Regions from separate parts of the Sporosarcina sp. SG10008 genome, predicted to be linked through region 1. Evidence: riboswitches for the same ligand, from Rfam matches in the RefSeq annotation. Region 1 holds a riboswitch; each other region holds the start of a gene.
The links. Region 1 has a riboswitch for thiamine pyrophosphate ahead of thiD (bifunctional hydroxymethylpyrimidine kinase/phosphomethylpyrimidine kinase). Riboswitches for the same ligand answer to the same signal wherever they lie in the genome.

Region 1 (4,770 bases):
ACACGCGGAATTGACTGCTGAAGGGATTCTGCAGGCGGGTCAGCTTGTAGCGTTTTTCGAAGATATCGAAGTGGATCGGATTATTACGAGTCCGTTTTCTCGTGCACGTCAGACGGGCTGGCCTATAGCTGAGCGGAAGAAGTTGCATGTAGAGGTGGATAGTCGGCTTATGGAGCGCGTGCTAAGTTCAATGGATTTCGAGGATTGGTTGATAAAGCTGGAAGATACGTTTTTTGACCTTCATCTAAAATATGAGGGTGGGGAATCTTCGAGTGAAGCGATGTCGAGGGTCTGTGATGTTGTGGATGAGCTGGGTGACGGTTCGCGGACAGTGCTTGTGACACACGGGAATTTAATGGCGCTATTATTAAGTTGTTATGATGAACGATTCGATTTTGGGCAGTGGCAGGCACTGACGAATCCAGACGTGTATGTTATACGGATTAAGGATGGGGACTCAGAAGTGGAAAGAATTTGGGGTTCTGAATAAAAAAACAGGCCGCTGTAATGTCGGCCTATCTAGGTTTTAGTGAATGTTAACCCATTGTAAGATTAGTAATAATGACCACTGCAATAATAACGAGTGCCCCGAAAAGACTGATCCACATGGATTTGTCGGGATTATTCGGTCTGCTGTCTGCTTTATGCATAAACTGCGCCTTCTTTCTGTTTATGTCACTAACTATACTCTTATCGACGATAGAATGGAATAAACTGTTACCACGTGAAACGAGTTTATTATATATATTGAACCTATTTGATGGAGTTTTTTATTTCCATTACTCTATGCTTCTATTGAAAATGGACCAAACATTCCCACAATCTCACACTAGATATGTTACACTTGCTACAAAGCTGAATAGTTTAACAACCACTAGGGGAGCCTTTTTTAGGCTGAGACGTGCATGAATGCGCGGACCCTTGGAACCTGATCCGGATTATACCGGCGTAGGAAAGTGGGTACGCCTTTTACGAATAGTTAAATGGCTAGCCGCTTTCTTACGCCACCGGGAAGCGGCTTTTTAGTATAAATAAAAGGGTGGCGAATCGAATGGTACGTGTGGCATTGACAATTGCGGGGTCGGATAGTGGTGGTGGTGCGGGTATTCAGGCAGACTTGAAGACGTTCCAAGAATTGGGTGTTTTCGGTACGTCGGCACTGACAGCGGTGACAGCGCAAAATACATTTGGAGTGACGGCGATACAGCCGGTTGACACCGCTATTATTAAAGCGCAAATACAGGCAGTTATTGAAGATTTTGATGTTAAAGCGATTAAGACAGGGATGCTCTTTTCGACAGAAATTATCTATGCAGTGGGAGAGGCGTTTCATTGGAGCGGAATTCCACTTGTCATTGATCCGGTGATGATTGCGAAAGGGGGTGCTTCATTGTTAGAAAGACAGGCGGTTGAAGCGTTGAAGACTGTACTTGTACCTCTTGCAGCTATTGTTACACCTAATATTCCAGAAGCAGAAGTGCTTGCAGGAATGGAAATAAAGACGAATGAAGACATAGAACGAGCGGCGAAACATATAATAGCGTTGGGCGCGGGGGCGGTTCTTATTAAAGGGGGCCACCGGAAAGAAGCGCCTTATGCGGAAGATCTGTTCATGGGGGCTGACGGGGAACGGTTCTCGGTTCGCGCACCATGGATTGATACGAAAGATACGCATGGAACAGGGTGTACGTATTCGGCGGCACTGACAGCGTTTTTGGCAAATGGGGAAACGGCAGCGAATGCAGTTGTTTCTGCAAAATGTTTTATCCACGCAGCAATTGAAGATGGACTTAAAATTGGTGGCGGCCATGGTCCGACGAATCACTGGGCATATGGACGCCGCGGTAACAAGACAATGGAAGGGGTTGTAGTTTATGGATAAGCAAACAGTTAACTTATATTTCATCATGGGTACAGTGAATTTGGCGGGACGCGACCCGTTACATGTCTTAGAAGAGGCGCTAAAGGGTGGTATAACGAGCTTTCAATTACGTGAAAAAGGGCCTGGTGCATTAACGGGTGAAGAATTGAAGGCTTTTGCACAAGCGTGTCAGCAATTATGTGAACAATATAGTGTACCTTTCATTGTCAATGATGATATAGGTCTTGCGATTGAAATTGGTGCAGACGGTATTCATATCGGGCAGGAAGACGGATATATTTCAGCAGTGCGTGACAAGGTTGGTCCAGACATGCTAATAGGTGTTTCTACGCATAATGTAACAGAAGCGATTGCGGCAGCTGATGCTGGGGCTGATTATATCGGTCTAGGTCCAGTTTATGAGACACAGACGAAAATGGATACGCAACCGGTTATTGGTATCGAGACAATTAGGGAAGTGGCATCGTTGTTACCTGGTTTACCTATTGTTGCGATTGGTGGAATTTCAGAACGCAGAGCCGGTGCTATCATTAAAGCGGGTGCGTCAGGGGTAGCGGTTATTTCTGCAATTTCTGGAGAAGAAGATCCTGGAGAAGCAGCAAGTCGTTTAAAAGGTGCGGTCCTTCTTTCATTAACAGGTATTGAAATGTAATGTTTAACTGCTCGCGAAATATACCACACTTCCAAGTAAGGGGTGTGGTGTGCGGATGAAAAAGAAACTGTTTGAAATACAAACCGTTTTGCATAAGGCAGATCTAATCTATTTCACATGGAATGATGTCGGCGGAACTTACAAAGTTTATAGAGACGGGCATCATTTGTATGAAGGAACGGTCTCTGAATTTAGTGACGGTGATTTCAAGCATGCGAAACTATATAATTACGTAATCGAACGTGTTGAAGATGGTATTGTAATTGACGTTATTGCATTGCAAACGTCAGCATTTGCTGAACAGAAAAACAAAGAAAGTCCGCTTCAGTCACTTGTCATGACAACGATTGTCGCAAAGACGCAAATTGCATTGTCTTGGGAGGAAATTAAAGATGTCGCTGAATATGATGTCTACCGAAATGGGACGCATATGACAACGGCGGTCGGTAATTCTTACATCGACAGGGATTTTTCGTTGGATGAAATCTATACGTATACGATTAAATCTAAGCGTTCACTTGCGAAGTCGGAAGAACGATTCAACGTCTTTCAGTCGATTGTCTCCACTGTTTTTGGGCTGTTGAATCCGGTTTCGTCGAAGGCAGAAGCGGTGATTGAACAGTTTTCGGTGACAAAATCCATTGCCAAGCCGAGGGAGTTGCTGACGCCTGTTCAAGACAGAGTTCGTCTCCCGAATGTAGATAGGTGGGGGTTCCGCTACATGACGTTTTTGCAGGATGACTGGGTGTTGAATCCGAATCTTTTATCGCGAAATCGTTATTTTAAAGGGGATGACAGGGGATTCGATTCAAATGGAGCCAGTTATCGGACCCGAGTGGACATCGAACTGGCATATGACCTTGAACGTTCTCCGTTGACGTTTACAAGGGATGTTGGGCCATCGATTGTCTATGATGCTTTTAAGCGCTTTAGGAAACAAGCAACCGCTTCACACGATGGGATTACGTTGAAACGGACAAATCACGGGGAAGACGAAGCGGGATTTCATCTTCTGCATGCTGTCGGCAATCCCCTTACAACGGCCCCTGACATTAACTATGAAGTGCGGGCAGTTATGAGGCGGGACGGAACGTTTGATATGACGGGTTACCACGATCAGGCGCCCCATCATGAGATTTACCTGATGCGCGGTGAAGAGAATGAATGGAAACCAATTCACCAAGCGGAAAGTAAGGGGCTCGCGTGGATGTCCGAGGTAATTGCTTGGCAGTACTGGCGAATCTCTAATTTTGAATAGTAAACAATGAACTCCTTCCGTTGTCATAAATGGAAGGAGTTCATTGTTTATCCGGAAAGGAAAAATATGAGTTGCGTAGATAGCGAATTATGCATCCCTACTATTCGATAGGATGAACCTTGGTAATAATGAATGTACTGTGACAAGAGGTTATCTTAGATAGCCTCTTTATTTATTTTTTAGCGTCTATCATTTAACAAGACAGGCGGTGACTCGTTTCTTACATCTGATTTATTCACTTCAAGCCAACTCGTTGACAAAGAAAACTCTGCTTGATATGATTACCTTGAATTCAAGATAAATAACTTTCTACTAATTCGAGGAGAGAATTGATATGACGAAAAAATCAATGGGCATTCATCACATAACTGCAATCGTCGGACATCCGCAAGAAAACGTCGACTTTTACGCGGGTGTTCTTGGGTTGCGTCTTGTCAAGAAAACCGTCAACTTCGATGATCCGGGGACGTATCATCTTTACTTTGGTAATGGAAACGGTGCACCGGGTACGATCATTACGTTTTTCACATGGGCTAATGCTCGCCAAGGAACAATTGGGGATGGTCAAGTCGGTGTTACGTCGTACGTAGTACCGGTCGGGGCAATGACTTTCTGGGAAAACCGTCTTGAGAAATTTAAGATTGCGTTTAGCAGATCAAACCGCTTTGGTGAAACGTATGTATCATTTGATGATCCACACGGTTTGAGAATTGAGATTGTCGAGCGAGAAGATGGGGTAAAGAATGAATGGATGGTTGGTGAAATAACAGCGGATGTCGCTATAAAAGGGTTTGGCGGCGCAACGCTATTATCTACACAACCTGAAAAAACGGCTCATCTTCTTGAACAAGTTATGGGGCTTGAAAAAATCGGTGAAGAAGGCGAATACATCCGGTTTCGCTCAACAGCGGACATTGGCAATGTCGTCGATTTGAAAACAACATCATCAGGTCGTGCACAAATGGGTGTCGGCACAGT
Region 2 (4,770 bases), 930 kb from region 1:
AAATACCACTAATTCTTCAATGTTTATCTTTTCATCGACTGAATGTGCCTCTTCCAACTTTCCAGGACCATAGATAACAGTTGGAATTCCTGCTGCACCTAGCCATCCAGCATCTGTTACTGATCTCGACATACCTATTATTGCAGGACTTTTTTCGGTTTGTTCATGACAATGTGCAAGAAGTTGAACAGCTGCATGGTCCGCATTCATTTCAAGCGCCGGAAATATTTCTCCACGTTCTTCAATCATTGATTTTCCACCCCAGCGAAAGTGAATGGGATTTTCTCTTAACCACGTGTCTGCTTTTGCTACATGGTTCAAATGCTCTTCGATTTCTTTTGTTACAGATTGATAGGTTTCATTCGGATAGAAATGAACGGTGATCCAGAGCCGACATTCATCCGCCACAAAAGCTGCATGCCTTCCTCCTTCTATAACTGCTGGATTAATAGTAGTGGCGCCAGGCGCAAAATCCGGATATTTTTTTGTCACAGCCCAGTGACGTTCTAAATCTTGTAATCCAGCAATAACCTTCATCATCTTTTCTATCGCACTAGCCCCATTAACCGAACCGCCTGCATGAAGCATACTCATCCTCATTGCATCATGGAAAACTTCCTTACTTTTAATCGTTATCCAGCCGGTAATCACACCACCCTGACCATGGATTTGACGATCACTGCCATCGACTACAAGTGCAAAGTCTGCTGTATAGCCTTTTTCCATACATGAAAGTGTTCCAGCCTCTCCCGCTTCCTCCCCAATGACAGTCTGAATTTGCAAATCACCTTTCAGTTCCACACCTAGTTCGTTTAATAATTTAACGGCTAGTAAAGTCGCCGCTACTGCACCTTTCATATCGGATGTTCCTCGCCCATATGCGTTGCCATCTTTAGTCGTCAGTTCAAAGACAGGCACAGTCCACTCTGTTTCATACCCCACTTCTGCAACGTCTATATGTCCATTAATGATTAGGCTGTTATATAGGTTTCCATCCGTTCCCTTTTTAATGCCTACAACGTTCGGGTCGCTAGGAAATACATCCCAACTAACCGTTTCAAATTTTTCTTGTTCTAAAAAATCTTGAATATACCGCTGTACGCCTGTTGTATTTCTTGCCGGTGGACTAACTGTCGGGAAACGAACGAGGTCCGCTAGCAATTGCACTAACTCCTCTTGACGTTCATCAACTAGGTTACTAATTCTATTTTCCATTTTACTCATCCATCCCTTATCTATATTTTTGGTAGGTGAATCTATATACGTTGTAATAAAGAATTCCATTGAATTCACTACGGCGCTAGCCCTTGTAATGCGCCTTCGCACAGTTCACTATCTTTATTTCATTTGTTCAACATATATACACTGGAACAGAAAACAGCCGCTTTCCATAATCGGAAGGCGGCTGTTTTCTACGTATATAAAGACATTATGTGTAAAGTTTCAGCTGCTTCCCTACGCTAGTATGAACTAGATCAGGTTCGAAGGGTTTACATCTATGATGTGTCTCAGCCTAAACGGCTCCCCTAGCAGTATCTATTTAGTTTTTTTCTTCTTCACAATGCATCTGTTCTTTCTTCCCCTTTAGGAAGATAGTTTGATAAGTCGATATCACGTAACCCGTTCTTTATTTTAGTTGTGTAACCTAAATTTTCATTCGATAAAAACGAAGCTTTTGAAGCAATCATTTCTTCTAATAAAGGCAAATACGTCGGATCAATATCTTTCCAAAGTTTGTACGAATTTATTAAGTCCTCTAAAGTCAGGTGCTTGTAATCATCGCCTTTATAGTCACGTAATGCGGAAATACGATACCAAATATCGCCATTATCACGAATCCAATCATCTTTATCCGCTACAATCGCTGTTTGTATAGCCTGCGCTGTATCTAAATACTTCTGATCACCGAACTCATTATAAGCCATGAGTAAAACGTTCATACCGCCCAACACATGATTCATAGAGGCATGTGTCGTTACTTGCTGTGCAATCGGGAAGTAATCCGCGATGTAGTAAGACTCGTCATTCACAGGAATGACGTTTCCTTTACTTTTTTGTGAGACTAGTAAGTCAGCATAATTACGCAATGGCTCTTTCGCATTCTCAATTCCAAAATCAGCACCACTATTATAGTAGAAAAGCGCGATTTGCTCATTAAAACGTGTATCAATGAATGGAGCTGTAATGTCATATAAATCTTTCAAATAGGTGCTTGTAACTTCTGTTTCCCAATAATCTTTGTCACCTTTGAAATTCTTCAAGTTAACAAATGAGTTGTAAATTAAGTTCTCAAAATAACGATCCTCTTGCTCATTATATAAAACCAGAGCACGATCTTCTTTTAATAGAAGTAAGTTCCGCCCATATCCTTGCCCTGTATCAGGCATTGGCTCTGTGGTTATCGCCATTTTATTGTATGGGCCACCCGCCGTGTACCAATTATTACGTTTTTTATAATACTTAGCTGACTCAAGCATCCAGCTCTCCATATTCTCTTCATTCGCAAATAATTGGTCATCCGCATTCATATACCACTGATCTACAATGTCATTGCCTTTTGAATTTAACGTATGCACAGATAATAATGTTGTTCCAACCTGAGCATAAGACAGTGCCTCTTTTTCACCGAGCAATTGACGCATGTAACTGTAGCCATCATTCTCATACTCTAATGACAATTGCTTTGACAAATAAGACTGACCAACCATCCGCTCCTTCACTGATCCATCTAGCTTCACAAATTGGAGTAAACCTGTCGGATAGGATGTTGTGTCACTGCCAAAAACGTCTTTATCATTACGTTTAATCTTGTATTTATCATAACGGTTTAGCTCAAATGAAGCCACTTCATTTTCTTTTTGAATGACATCTACTGTTACAGCAGATTCAGTAGGGTTAATGATTTTCGAAAATAAGAAGTAATCGCCATTATCAAATGAACGAACCGTTAACTCAATGGTCGCACCTTCTATACCGATGTCATAAGTGTAAATATTATCTCGTGAAAATGAGTTATCGATTCTCGTATGATTCGTGAAAAGTATATTCTCTGTCGATCTTAGGTAAATCGGATGTTCATCAAATGACACCTTCATTAAATTCACAGCAGAGGGAATCCGAGTAAAATTAGGCGACAGCTCTAAGTTCGTTAATTCATATTTTTTGGTAGTTGCAATGTTCCCCTTCTCCACAAGTACTTGATGCAGAATCACCGCAAAAGTAGCGCGGTCTACTTGTGATCCGTGATTGAATAGACCTTTTTGTATGCCTGGCATAATTCTGTATTGTGGAACTGCGCCTACACTTCCTTTATCCAATGAAATAAGACTTGGCCATTCGATTAATGCACTATCTTGCAAATTAAATGCATCTACTAATGCCAACTCCATTTGCCTACGTGTTAAAGGTTCTTCCATACCAAAAGAATTGCCTGTCACGTCTTTGATTAAAAATTCATATCCCGCTTTTGTAAAAGATTGAGTAGCCTCTCCAACTGTCATTGCTAGATCCGGACGAAATTGCATATCGCCGTAACCCGTCAATATGCCCATTTCTACAAGTTGCATAACTTCATTTTTCGCCCAGTGGCTATTTGGAATATCCGTAAATTTTGCAGCTGTCGTGACGTCTTCTGATTTAACGACTTGAGCTTCTGCCGCGTTAGCTGTTAATCCAACAGTAGCTGACGTCGGTAAAGCTACCGTTAATGCTAAAGCGAGAAACAGTGTATTTATTTTCTTCATTTTTGTTTAAAGCCCTCCTTTAGTTAAAATTAATAACATCAAATTATAGTTAAGTATAATTATAACACTTTTGGATACTATTTTGGAGTTCGTCCACAGGAGAAAGCAAGGCTGAACAATAGCAATTCAATGGAAAAGAAACACCAGTCCATAATCATTGACCTTAGTAACTCTTGAGTGTTAGGGTTTTCACTTGCCAACTAATTCGGCAAACTACAAAGGAGGAATTGCAATGAAGCAATTGATACAACAGGAAATTCACCTAGCAAATCGTCCCAAAGGAATGCCTGCGAAAGAAGACTTTACCTTTGTAAAGAATTCAGTTCCCTCACCAAAAGTAAATGAAATTTTAGTACGGACGCTTTATTTATCTGTTGACCCATACATGCGTGGAAGAATGCAAGATGCCAAGTCATATATTGCTCCATTTGAATTGAATAAGGTCATTTCAGGGGGTGTCGTAGCTGAAGTAGTTGAATCCCAGTCAGACGCCTTTAAACAAGGTGATGTCGTTGTTGGGAATCTTGGCTGGGCTGAATATACCGTAGCTACTCCAAATGAAATTCGCAAAATAGACCCTAAAATGGCACCTATTTCAACACATTTAGGTATTCTCGGCATGACAGGTTTAACTGCCTATTTTGGATTGCTTGATATCGGAAAACCCCAAGAAGGCGAAACGGTCGTCGTTTCTGGGGCTGCCGGGGCAGTTGGATCAGTAGTTGGACAAATCGCGAAAATCAAAGGTGCCAAAGTAGTAGGTATTGCAGGTTCAGATGAAAAGATTGACTACTTATTGAATGTACTCGGCTTTGATGCAGCTGTAAATTATAAAAAGGATAGTTTCTGGACAGATTTAAAAAATTCCGTACCTGATGGAGTAGATGTCTATTTCGATAATGTAGGCGGCGACGTTTCAGACGCTGTTTTTACAATGCTAAATCGAAATGCTCGTATTCCATTATGCGGATCAATTTCTTCCTACAATGCTGAAGGAAAAGATAGAGGTCCACGTATTCAATCAGCT
Region 3 (4,770 bases), 1.2 Mb from region 1:
CTCCTGAAATAACGAAGAGTTGATTGTCTTTCAATTCCCTGAAATCGACCGTTTCCGTCCCTTTATATGGTCCAAATGCCGTCATCATTAATTGAATTGGTCTCACAGCTGTGTCCCCTCCTTGTGCATAACTTCATGGAGCACTTCTGAAAAGAGGGTCTCCGTTTCTACGTCTGCCGCTTCTCCTTTCATCTCTTCGTAAAATGCTTTAAAGAGTGCTAAATCATCATGCTTCCCATGTTCCATACGTTGTTCATCAACCGCATTTGCGGTCAGCATGAGCACTTTACGCTCAACATGCATCGCGTTCGGATAGACTGACCGTACTTTTTCCATCGGGAATAAAACCGGAGTCTCATCTAGCAATTTAACAAAAACATAATCCTCACTTACTGGGTGCAACAAAATATGTTCCATCGTCCCTACAACCGTCCGCATATCATGCTTTGGCTTCAACTCCCGTTTCTCAACAGATACCTGCCCTGCAGCGTCAAGTTCGATAATTAGAAACCCTTTATTATGATGTTCTTCTGAAATCGAATATTTCATTGGCGAACCCGCAAATCGCACTGTTTCATTTAACACATAATGTGCCTGATGTAGGTGGCCAAGTGCAGTATAATTAAATCCTTCGAAAAGATGCGCCGACACATATTCTGCCCCACCAATTGCCAACGGTCGTTCGGAGTCACTCGTGTTATTTTCACTTTCTCCGTGAGGTGTCACAAAAGCATGTCCAACAAATACATGTCGGACCCCCTCTGCCATTTGTTCACGGATAGTTGCCGTCACTTTCTTCATCGCATCGTTATGGTTCACAATCGTTTCATCTTCGTGCAAATGTTTTACAACAGAAGGATCCGCAAATGGTACGAGATGGAAATGAACCTCACCGTAGTCATCTGACAAAACGACCGGTTCGATTACTTTCGTCATCTGACCTGCAATATGGTAGCCATTTACTCGCATCAATCCGCTTCCAAAATGGAGGCGTCCCGGGCTATCATGGTTTCCTCCAATCGCTAGGACAGGTATTCCAAGTTCCATAGTAATTTTTCCAAGCACTTCGTCAAGTAGTGCAATCGCTTCTGTAGGTGGCACCGCACGGTCATACAAATCGCCTGCGATAACGACCGCATCTGGCTTCTCTTTTTTGACTGCCTCTACAAATTGATCAAGCACATAACGCTGTCCTTCTGTCATATATATACCTTGAACGAGCTTGCCTAAATGCCAGTCCGCTGTATGGAAAAATTTCAAATTCATTTCCCCCTTCAATACTTTTTCTTTCTACTTTACAGGATAATTCTCGTAAAAGGAAACATACATTCCTTTCTAACTTTTCACAAAGTTAAGGTTGACCTTCTATTTTTAATATGCTTATAATGGGGATGAGTCCAATTTCATATGATCCACCGCTAGGGGTGCTCTAACAGAGCTGAGAGAGGCATGTGCCTTGACCCTTATAACTTGAACTGGTTAATACCAGCGTAAGGAAGAGGTGCTGACACAATAATTCTGCCGGTCTATTTTCCGGGATACTTTTGATTGTCTACAACCCACTTCTTCTTCAAGGAGTGGGTTTTTTGGTTTTCAAGAATACAAAGGGAGTGTTGATATCATGAAGTTCACTGACCGTTTGTTAGAAAAGACGTTACCAATCTGGAGACAGAATCATAGCCATCCGTTCGTACAAGGAATTGGCGATGGGACGCTTGATCCGGATAAATTCAGGTTTTATATGGTACAGGATTACTTGTATTTGATTGATTATGCAAAACTGTTTGCGATTGGGGCTGTAAAAGCCGACGACTTGGAAACGATGGGCAAATTCGCGACACTACTCGATGGGACGCTGAACAAGGAAATGGCCCTGCATCGAAGCTACGCACTGCGGTTCGGCATTTCTGAACAGGAACTTGAAAACGCTAAGCCGTCACCAATTGTTCTTGCCTATACACACTACATGTTACACGTCTGTCAAAATGGAACCGTTGCGGAAGTGATGGCTGCTCTGCTTCCTTGCGCATGGAGTTACTGGGAAATCGGTAAGGAGCTAAATGCTATTCCAGGTGCTGCCGATCACTCGTTATATGGCGATTGGATTCAGATGTATTCTTCGGATGAATTCAAGGAACTTGCGGGCTGGTGTATTGATTTAATGAACAAATCAGCAGAAGGAAAACCGGAGCATGAACTGTTAAAGCTCGAGGAGATCTTCCTCAATACAACTCGTTATGAATATATGTTTTGGGATATGGCAAATACAAAACAAATGTGGCCTGGAGTTGAAATGATAAATGCTATCGTTTGACGGTGTTTCATTCACGTACGAATCAGGCAACAGCATACTCGATAATCTGTCATTCAACATTCTTCCCAGTGAGTTTATTTCGATAATTGGTGTTAGCGGTTCCGGTAAAAGTACGATTTTTCGTCTTGTAACCGGATTAGATGAACCCTCAGGGGGTACCATTTCTCTTGAAGGGAATCCAAATACTCAGCGCCTTGGAAAGGTCGGCTATATGCCACAACAAGATTTGTTACTGCCTTGGCGAACCATTTTAGAAAATGCATGTCTTCCGCTTGAAGTAGCCGGATTAGATAAGAAGGCCGCCAAGGAACAAGTACAACCATTATTACAAGAGTTCGGTCTTGGTGGAACAGAGGATAACTATCCAGGAGAACTTTCGGGTGGAATGAAGCAGCGCGTCGCTTTCTTACGCGCTGTTCTTTCTGGCAATTCCCTACTATTGTTGGATGAACCGTTTTCAGCACTCGACGCCATCACCCGACTGGCTATGCAAGAGTGGCTCATCAATCTGTGGGAAAAGCGCAAATCAACTGTCCTTTTCATCACACATGACGTAGAGGAAGCACTGTTTCTGTCAGACCGTATTTTTCTGTTGCAAAACAAACCTGTCACTTCATTCGTGGAAATCGAAGTGCCTCTTGAAAGACCTCGAATAAGAAACGATTTACATCGCGCTGAAATGCTCGAGCTAAAAGAACTGCTTATCGGCAAGCTCAGAAGTGAGGTTTCGCTGTGAAAAATACGGCTTCCTTAGTAATCATTGCAGGATTTCTAAGTATCTGGGAGTTGGGTGCACGCCTTTACGGTAAAGCGTTCATTCTCCCTTCCCCTATACAAATTTTTTTACGTTTTTGGGAACTGAGGGAAGTATTATTGTTGAAACATCTACCGGTTACTTTGATGACGATTATTATCGGCCTAGCCATTTCGATTATTTCAGGAACAGCAATTGCAGTGCTAATGTCTTCCCGTCCAGGCATACGAAAAGCGCTCTATCCAATTCTCATTGCATCTCAAATGGTTCCTATTATTGCGCTTGCACCTATTTTTGTACTGTGGTTTGGTTACACAATTTGGAGCAAAGTTGCTGTTACTGTGCTCATCACATTTTTTCCGATAACAGTGAATACATTCGATGGTTTATCGTCAGGAAAAAAAGATATACAAGAACTTTTTTTGACGATGGGTGCTTCAAAAAAGGATATTTTCTATAAATATTCCGTACCAACTGCCCTCCCTCATTTCTTTTCTGGAATGAAAGTCGCTGTGACACTAAGTGTAATTGGCGCTGCAATCGGAGAATGGTTAGGCGCGCAGGCAGGCCTTGGTTACTTCAGTAGGCGTATGATGACGCAGTTCGATGGTGCAGCTGTTTTCGCACCCATCTTTGTACTGAGTGCCGTCGGAATCGGTCTATTCATCTGCGTGACCATTATTGAAAATCGAACGTTAAAATGGAGGATTAAAAATTGAAGAAAATCACATTATCACTTACAAGTATTGCGCTAATTCTATTGCTCAGCGCGTGCAATACTAATGAAAAAACAGAAAAGGTAAGTATCATGCTTGATTGGTATCCTAATGCTGTACATAGCTTCCTTTATGTTGCGGAGGAAAAAGGTTATTTCAAAGATGAAGGCATTGAACTGGATATCAAGTTCCCCACAAGTCCGACTGATCCTATTAACCTTGCAGCAGCAGGAAAAGTGACTATGGGCATCACCTATCAGCCTGACGTTATAATTGCAAAGTCTGAACAGAATATCGGCATTAAATCCGTCGGCGTTCTCGTTCGTTCGCCATTGAATCACGTAGCATTTTTAAAAGAAAGTGGTATCGAGTCACCAAAAGATCTAGAAGGAAAAACTGTAGGCTATTCAGGAATCCCTTTGAACGAAGCAATACTAGAAACAATGATGAAAGCAGATGGTGCAGACTACGGTAAAGTAAACATGGTCGATGTGGGGTTTGAATTAAATTCTGCATTGATTTCAAAAAAAGCAGACGCTGTTATCGGGGCATATATTAATCATGAAGTACCGCTACTTGAATATGAAGGATTTCCAACAGGGTATATTGACCCGACAGACTTCGAAATACCTTCGTTTTATGAACTTATTGTTGTGACAAGTGACGATACCTGGAAGAAAGACCAAAAGAACATCGAAGCATTTTGGCGCGCTGCCGGAAGAGCCTTTGATGATATGGAGAAAGATCCTGAAGAAGCGCTGTCTATCTTGCTAAAATACCAGGATGAAGCGAATTTCCCACTCGTCGAGGTTGTTGAAAGAGAGTCACTTTCGATTCTTCTTCCGAAAATGACAGCACCTGGTACGTTTGGTAAGCAGGATGAACAGGCATGGCAAGCAACTGCCGATTGGATGACAGAAACCGGTTTATTGAAAAACGAAGCAAATCTTGATGGGATTTTCATTAATATGGACTAACAAAAAACA
Region 4 (4,770 bases), 470 kb from region 1:
TCTGTTCAAATCCTTCTCCATCTTCTAAAGCTTTTGCATAGATGCTAAGGGAGAACAAATAGCCGAATGTGTACGGGAAATTATAGAATTGCACGCCCGTAATGTAGAAATGGAGTTTCGACGCCCAGAAGTGTGGATGTACCGTATTAAGAGCGTCTCCGTAAGCTTCTTTCTGCGCTTCTGCCATTAACTCGTTCAATCTTTCAGCCGACACGATGCCATTTCTTCGTTCTTCATAAAATCTCGTCTCAAAAAGGAATCTCGCATGGATATTCATAAAGAATGCAACACTACGTTGAATTTTATCTTCCAGTAATGCAATCTTTTCATCCTTCGTTTCCGCGGCTTTTACAGCAGCATCTGCGACAATCATCTCTGCAAATGTCGATGCCGTTTCAGCTACGCCCATCGCATATTGGCGGTTCATCCAATGCACTGGACGCAGTGCATATGAATGGAACGCGTGACCCAATTCATGGGCAAGTGTTGCAACGTTCGACATTGTTCCGCTGTAAGTCATGAAGATACGGGATTGTTCGGATGCTGGCATACCCGTACAAAAACCACCTGGACGTTTATTCGGGCGATCTTCCGCTTCGATCCAGCTATCTTCAAACGCCTGGCGAGAAAAGGCTTCCAATTCAGGACCAAACTCTCCAAAGTGTTTTAGGATGAATTCTGCACCTTCTTGATACGACATCTTCTTTGTTGATGCTGTAACTGGCGCATCAATGTCATACCAGTTCATTTTGTTAGTACCTAGCATTCTCGCTTTGACTTGCAAGTATTCTACAAACGGGGCTTTATTTACACCAATTGCTCCCCACATTGCATCAAGTGTCTCTTCGCTCATTCTATTTCGGAGGAGTGGCTCTTTCAATACTGAATCCCAACCACGTTTTTTGTATACTTCAAGCCTAAAACCCGCAATATGATTTAATGCAGATGCGAAGAAGTCCTCTTTTCCTTCCCAAGCTTCTTCCAACGCTTCAAATGAGCGCTTTCGCACATCTGCATTCTCATGCGAACTTAGGTTATTTGCCTGCCCAACGGAAAGTTCTTTCTCTTCTCCGTCCAATTCGATTTTGATTTTAATGTCACCAACGAGCATGTCGTATAACTGTCCCCACCCATGATAGCCGTCTACGCTTAGCGACGTGATCAAACTCTCTTCTTCTTCAGACAGTTTCAGGTTGACCTCTTCACGCCATTCATTCAGTACAAATGCAAATTCCTTCAGTTCATCCGATTCCATTAATCCATTCCATGTATCCTCATCTGCTTTTGCCAGCGTTTGTCGGATTTTAAGCCCGATTGTAGAAAAACGTGCCCCAAGGGAGCCGGTTTCGCCTTGCAGTTGCAATGCTTTTTTATCTGTTGTATCCGCCGCAAGGAAACACCCAATAACGGCACCTGCCTGTGACAGGTCAAGTGCAACCTCTTTTAATGATTCAATAAGGTTTACAACTTCTTTTGACGCACCAGCTGACTGAGGAACTTCAAATGCAGAAGCCGTTTCTTCTAATGAACCTAACTTTTCTTTTACGCTATCCAAATGTGTCCGTAGTTCTGTCGATCCACTTCCACCTTTAAAGAAAACGTCAAGATCCCATACTTCAGAATACGTTTTTTGCGTCACTATTATTCCCCCTTAATTCATTCAAAATTTTCTAAAAACACAACTTGATTATAACATGAATTTTCGGTATGCGAAATAATGCAATTGTGACGGAAGGTTCATACTTTCCTTCGCAGGTTCCACCATTCCTCTGTATACTATTCAGTAGGAGGATTTAAATATGTTTAGAATTATAATTATGACCTTTTCGCTCATTGCGGTCGTTCTAGTCAATGCAGCTGCGAATATAATGCCTATCAATGGAAAAACAACCGGGCAAATCTCTAATAGTTTACCGGTACTATTTACACCTGCAGGATATACCTTTTCAATTTGGGCAGTTATTTATCTGCTTCTCGCTATCTGGTTATACGGCTTTATGCGCAACACAGTAAACATTAATCATGCATTATTCAATCGGAGGGTAGTTTTGTTTGTGCTCAGCTGCCTATTAAATATCACTTGGATTTTGCTTTGGCATTTTGGTTTCTTCGGATGGACAATTATTGTCAACCTGGTTCTTCTTTTAACACTGTTAACCATTTATTTTACTTATTCTATAAAAAATAGTCATATTCATGGTAGAGTTCCGATTGCTGTCTATCTAGGATGGGTTTTTGTCGCGACCATTGCAAATATCAGTTATGTCCTTACTTTGCATGAATGGTCTGGTTGGGGACTAAGTGACCCGCTATGGACCGTCATCTACTTGACTATCGCAACCGCTATTGCACTTCATTTTTTATACCATTACGCGGATATAGCATTTAGTGCTGTCTTCATATGGGCATTTATAGGTATCACTGTAAAAAACGGTGCTGATGAACTATTCGTCTCTGCCGCAGCCCTATTTCTTGCAGCTACAATCGCAGGATTCATGTTCTTCAGACGAAAGTCATTCACACCTAAATAAAAGTGTAAGACGCTGTTTAGCCCCGACAAGCGCTGAAAGACTTGAAGACAAAGTCGGTCTTTGCCTTTTCGGCAAGACTGAAATTAAAGAAAGGCAGTCTAAAATCGCGACATCCTGTCGCAACAAGGAGGGATGTAGCTCAATCCCTCCCCACTGCATGACCCACTTCGTGTGGGCCCAGGGGCTGGCGTCTGGAGTCTAGACATCGATCCATGTAGAACAACTTATACTTTCTTACCTTTAAAAAAATCGCCGTCCTCCCACATTGGGCAGAACGGCGATTTTCTATTTTCTCTCTAAAAGACGCGGTGCTGTAGTGAATAATATTGACGCAACAATTGCTGATAATATTATTGAAGGTATCATGTAACTTGCATTGTATACGAGTGAATAGAGCCATACGGGCTGTCCCTCAGGTGCATAAGATGCAAAAAATACAATTCCACCAATGAAGTGAATCAAGTATCGAAGTATGCCACCGATAACTGTCCCCAGAACGATTGCTGTAACCATTGAGCCTTTGTTGCCTTTTACTTTACTACTTAACAGCCATGCAAGTGTAACACCTGCCACTCCAACCAACGTGTACGCCACGAAGTAATCAAGCGCAGCCTGTATTATATTAAAGACATAGCCTCCCATCATCAGTTGCAATAACCCACTGACGAAGCCAGTCAGCATACCGCCTGCAATCCCCCATCTAAATGCCATGACAACAATCGGCAACATTGACAGCGTAACCGAGCCACCCTGTGGCATTTTAAAACCAATCTGATCAAGCACAAATGAAATTGCACCTAAAATAGCTATTTCAAGTAAAAGTTGAAGTCTTTTCCGATCCAAATTAATTCATCCCTTTCCTAGCTCAGCGAAAGATGTGGGCATAAAAAAAGACATCCCGAAATAGATGGGACATCGAATATGTCAATTTCCATCCACATTCCTACGCAAGAATAATCTTACAGGTTCTAAGGGTCAGGACGTGCTGTCCAATCTCAGCCAAATAGGCTCCCCCTGTGGTTCCAGTAATTTAGTTGTCTAGTTCATTGTATAAGATGGGGATCCTATAAGCAAGATGATTAACAGGGATGTTAATTATCCTATATATGTTGAAATTAAGAATTCCATTAAATTCGATGTGGCGCTAGGAGATGCCGCCAATCTCAGGCTCCAGTTAACCCTTGTATGGCCTCTTCGCCAAGTTTAATCTAGGGATTCATTTACTCAATATATATATAGTTAAACTAAAATGGAGGGATTCGTGTGTCGAACAATAAACTGTTAGCCGCCCTATGCTACTTTAGTGTCTTCTTCACCCCTTTACTTATACCCGTCATTATTTATTTCGTTTCGGATGACCGTGAAGTAAAACACCATGCCAAGCGCTCTCTCGTTTCACATCTTGTTCCTGTCGTACTTCTTATTGCAGGATTTATCATTTTTTCTTTTTCAATGTTTTCCTTTACCTACGACCTGAATGTAATGCCTAGTGGTAACTTTGGATTTTGGCAATTAACACCTGTCTTATTCATGCTAGTTTATGGAGTTTTGCTCATAGCAATTCTAATTTGGAATGTGTTTCAAGGTGTTAAAGTATTGAAGTGAATGTTTATAAAACCACCTATTCGGGAAAAAAGTAACAAATGCTGTGTTTAGGAGTGATTCGTAATGAATATTGGAAAATTATTAAAAACCGCTATTAAATTGGCGCCTATCGTCTATCCAATTGTTCGCAAAGTAATGAAAGAAAAAAAAGCAACAAGCACGACAATCCCAAAGAAATAATTCGACAGTCTGCAAACGTTTTTTAAGTTTGTAGGCTTTTTTGTTCAGCTCCATATGATATAGTATGGTATGGAAAAGAATGAACGGAAGAAAGGATTTGAACATAATGATTGCAAAAACTGAACAGGAAATTGAAGCGTTAAAGAAAATCGGCAAAATTGTTGCTGAAATCAGGGAAGCGATGAAAGAAGCAACTGTCCCTGGTAAAACGACGAAAGAAATTGATGACATCGGCGGTCGCTTATTCGAAGAAAAAGGTGCAATTTCAGGTCCTATCGCAGAATATGATTTCCCTGGATTTACATGCATCAGCGTCAACAGTGAAGTTGCCCATGGCATGCCTGGTTCCCGCGTGATAGAAGATGGAGATCTTGTTAATATTGACGTCTCAGGTTCCTACAATGGTTATTTTGCTGACACTGGCATTTCATTTGTTGTCGGTACACCCGATAAT

Region 2: linked by a shared signal. The riboswitch ahead of ACGLYD_RS02925 (acetylornithine deacetylase) and the one ahead of thiD (bifunctional hydroxymethylpyrimidine kinase/phosphomethylpyrimidine kinase) in region 1 are both predicted to bind thiamine pyrophosphate.
Region 3: linked by a shared signal. The riboswitch ahead of tenA (thiaminase II) and the one ahead of thiD (bifunctional hydroxymethylpyrimidine kinase/phosphomethylpyrimidine kinase) in region 1 are both predicted to bind thiamine pyrophosphate.
Region 4: linked by a shared signal. The riboswitch ahead of thiT (energy-coupled thiamine transporter ThiT) and the one ahead of thiD (bifunctional hydroxymethylpyrimidine kinase/phosphomethylpyrimidine kinase) in region 1 are both predicted to bind thiamine pyrophosphate.

What each region holds. Positions count from the first base shown of each region.
Region 1 covers NZ_CP172607.1:4,339,801-4,344,570, forward strand. The annotation lists gene ACGLYD_RS20360 (histidine phosphatase family protein) at 1-490, shown strand, start outside; TPP riboswitch at 867-972, shown strand; gene thiD (bifunctional hydroxymethylpyrimidine kinase/phosphomethylpyrimidine kinase) at 1,052-1,882, shown strand; gene thiE (thiamine phosphate synthase) at 1,875-2,534, shown strand; gene ACGLYD_RS20375 (DUF3238 domain-containing protein) at 2,590-3,792, shown strand; gene ACGLYD_RS20380 (ring-cleaving dioxygenase) at 4,127-4,770, shown strand, end outside.
Region 2 covers NZ_CP172607.1:566,751-571,520, reverse strand. The annotation lists gene ACGLYD_RS02925 (acetylornithine deacetylase) at 1-1,224, opposite strand, end outside; TPP riboswitch at 1,436-1,538, opposite strand; gene ACGLYD_RS02920 (S-layer homology domain-containing protein) at 1,557-3,743, opposite strand; gene ACGLYD_RS02915 (NADP-dependent oxidoreductase) at 3,976-4,770, shown strand, end outside.
Region 3 covers NZ_CP172607.1:846,409-851,178, reverse strand. The annotation lists gene ACGLYD_RS04275 (AAA family ATPase) at 1-106, opposite strand, end outside; gene ACGLYD_RS04270 (exonuclease SbcCD subunit D) at 103-1,260, opposite strand; TPP riboswitch at 1,411-1,514, shown strand; gene tenA (thiaminase II) at 1,622-2,314, shown strand; gene ACGLYD_RS04260 (ABC transporter ATP-binding protein) at 2,301-3,050, shown strand; gene ACGLYD_RS04255 (ABC transporter permease) at 3,047-3,787, shown strand; gene ACGLYD_RS04250 (ABC transporter substrate-binding protein) at 3,784-4,761, shown strand.
Region 4 covers NZ_CP172607.1:106,217-110,986, reverse strand. The annotation lists gene ACGLYD_RS00495 (M3 family oligoendopeptidase) at 1-1,639, opposite strand, end outside; gene ACGLYD_RS00490 (tryptophan-rich sensory protein) at 1,800-2,531, shown strand; gene thiT (energy-coupled thiamine transporter ThiT) at 2,817-3,374, opposite strand; TPP riboswitch at 3,455-3,556, opposite strand; gene ACGLYD_RS00480 (DUF4870 domain-containing protein) at 3,795-4,136, shown strand; gene ACGLYD_RS00475 (hypothetical protein) at 4,200-4,316, shown strand; gene map (type I methionyl aminopeptidase) at 4,423-4,770, shown strand, end outside.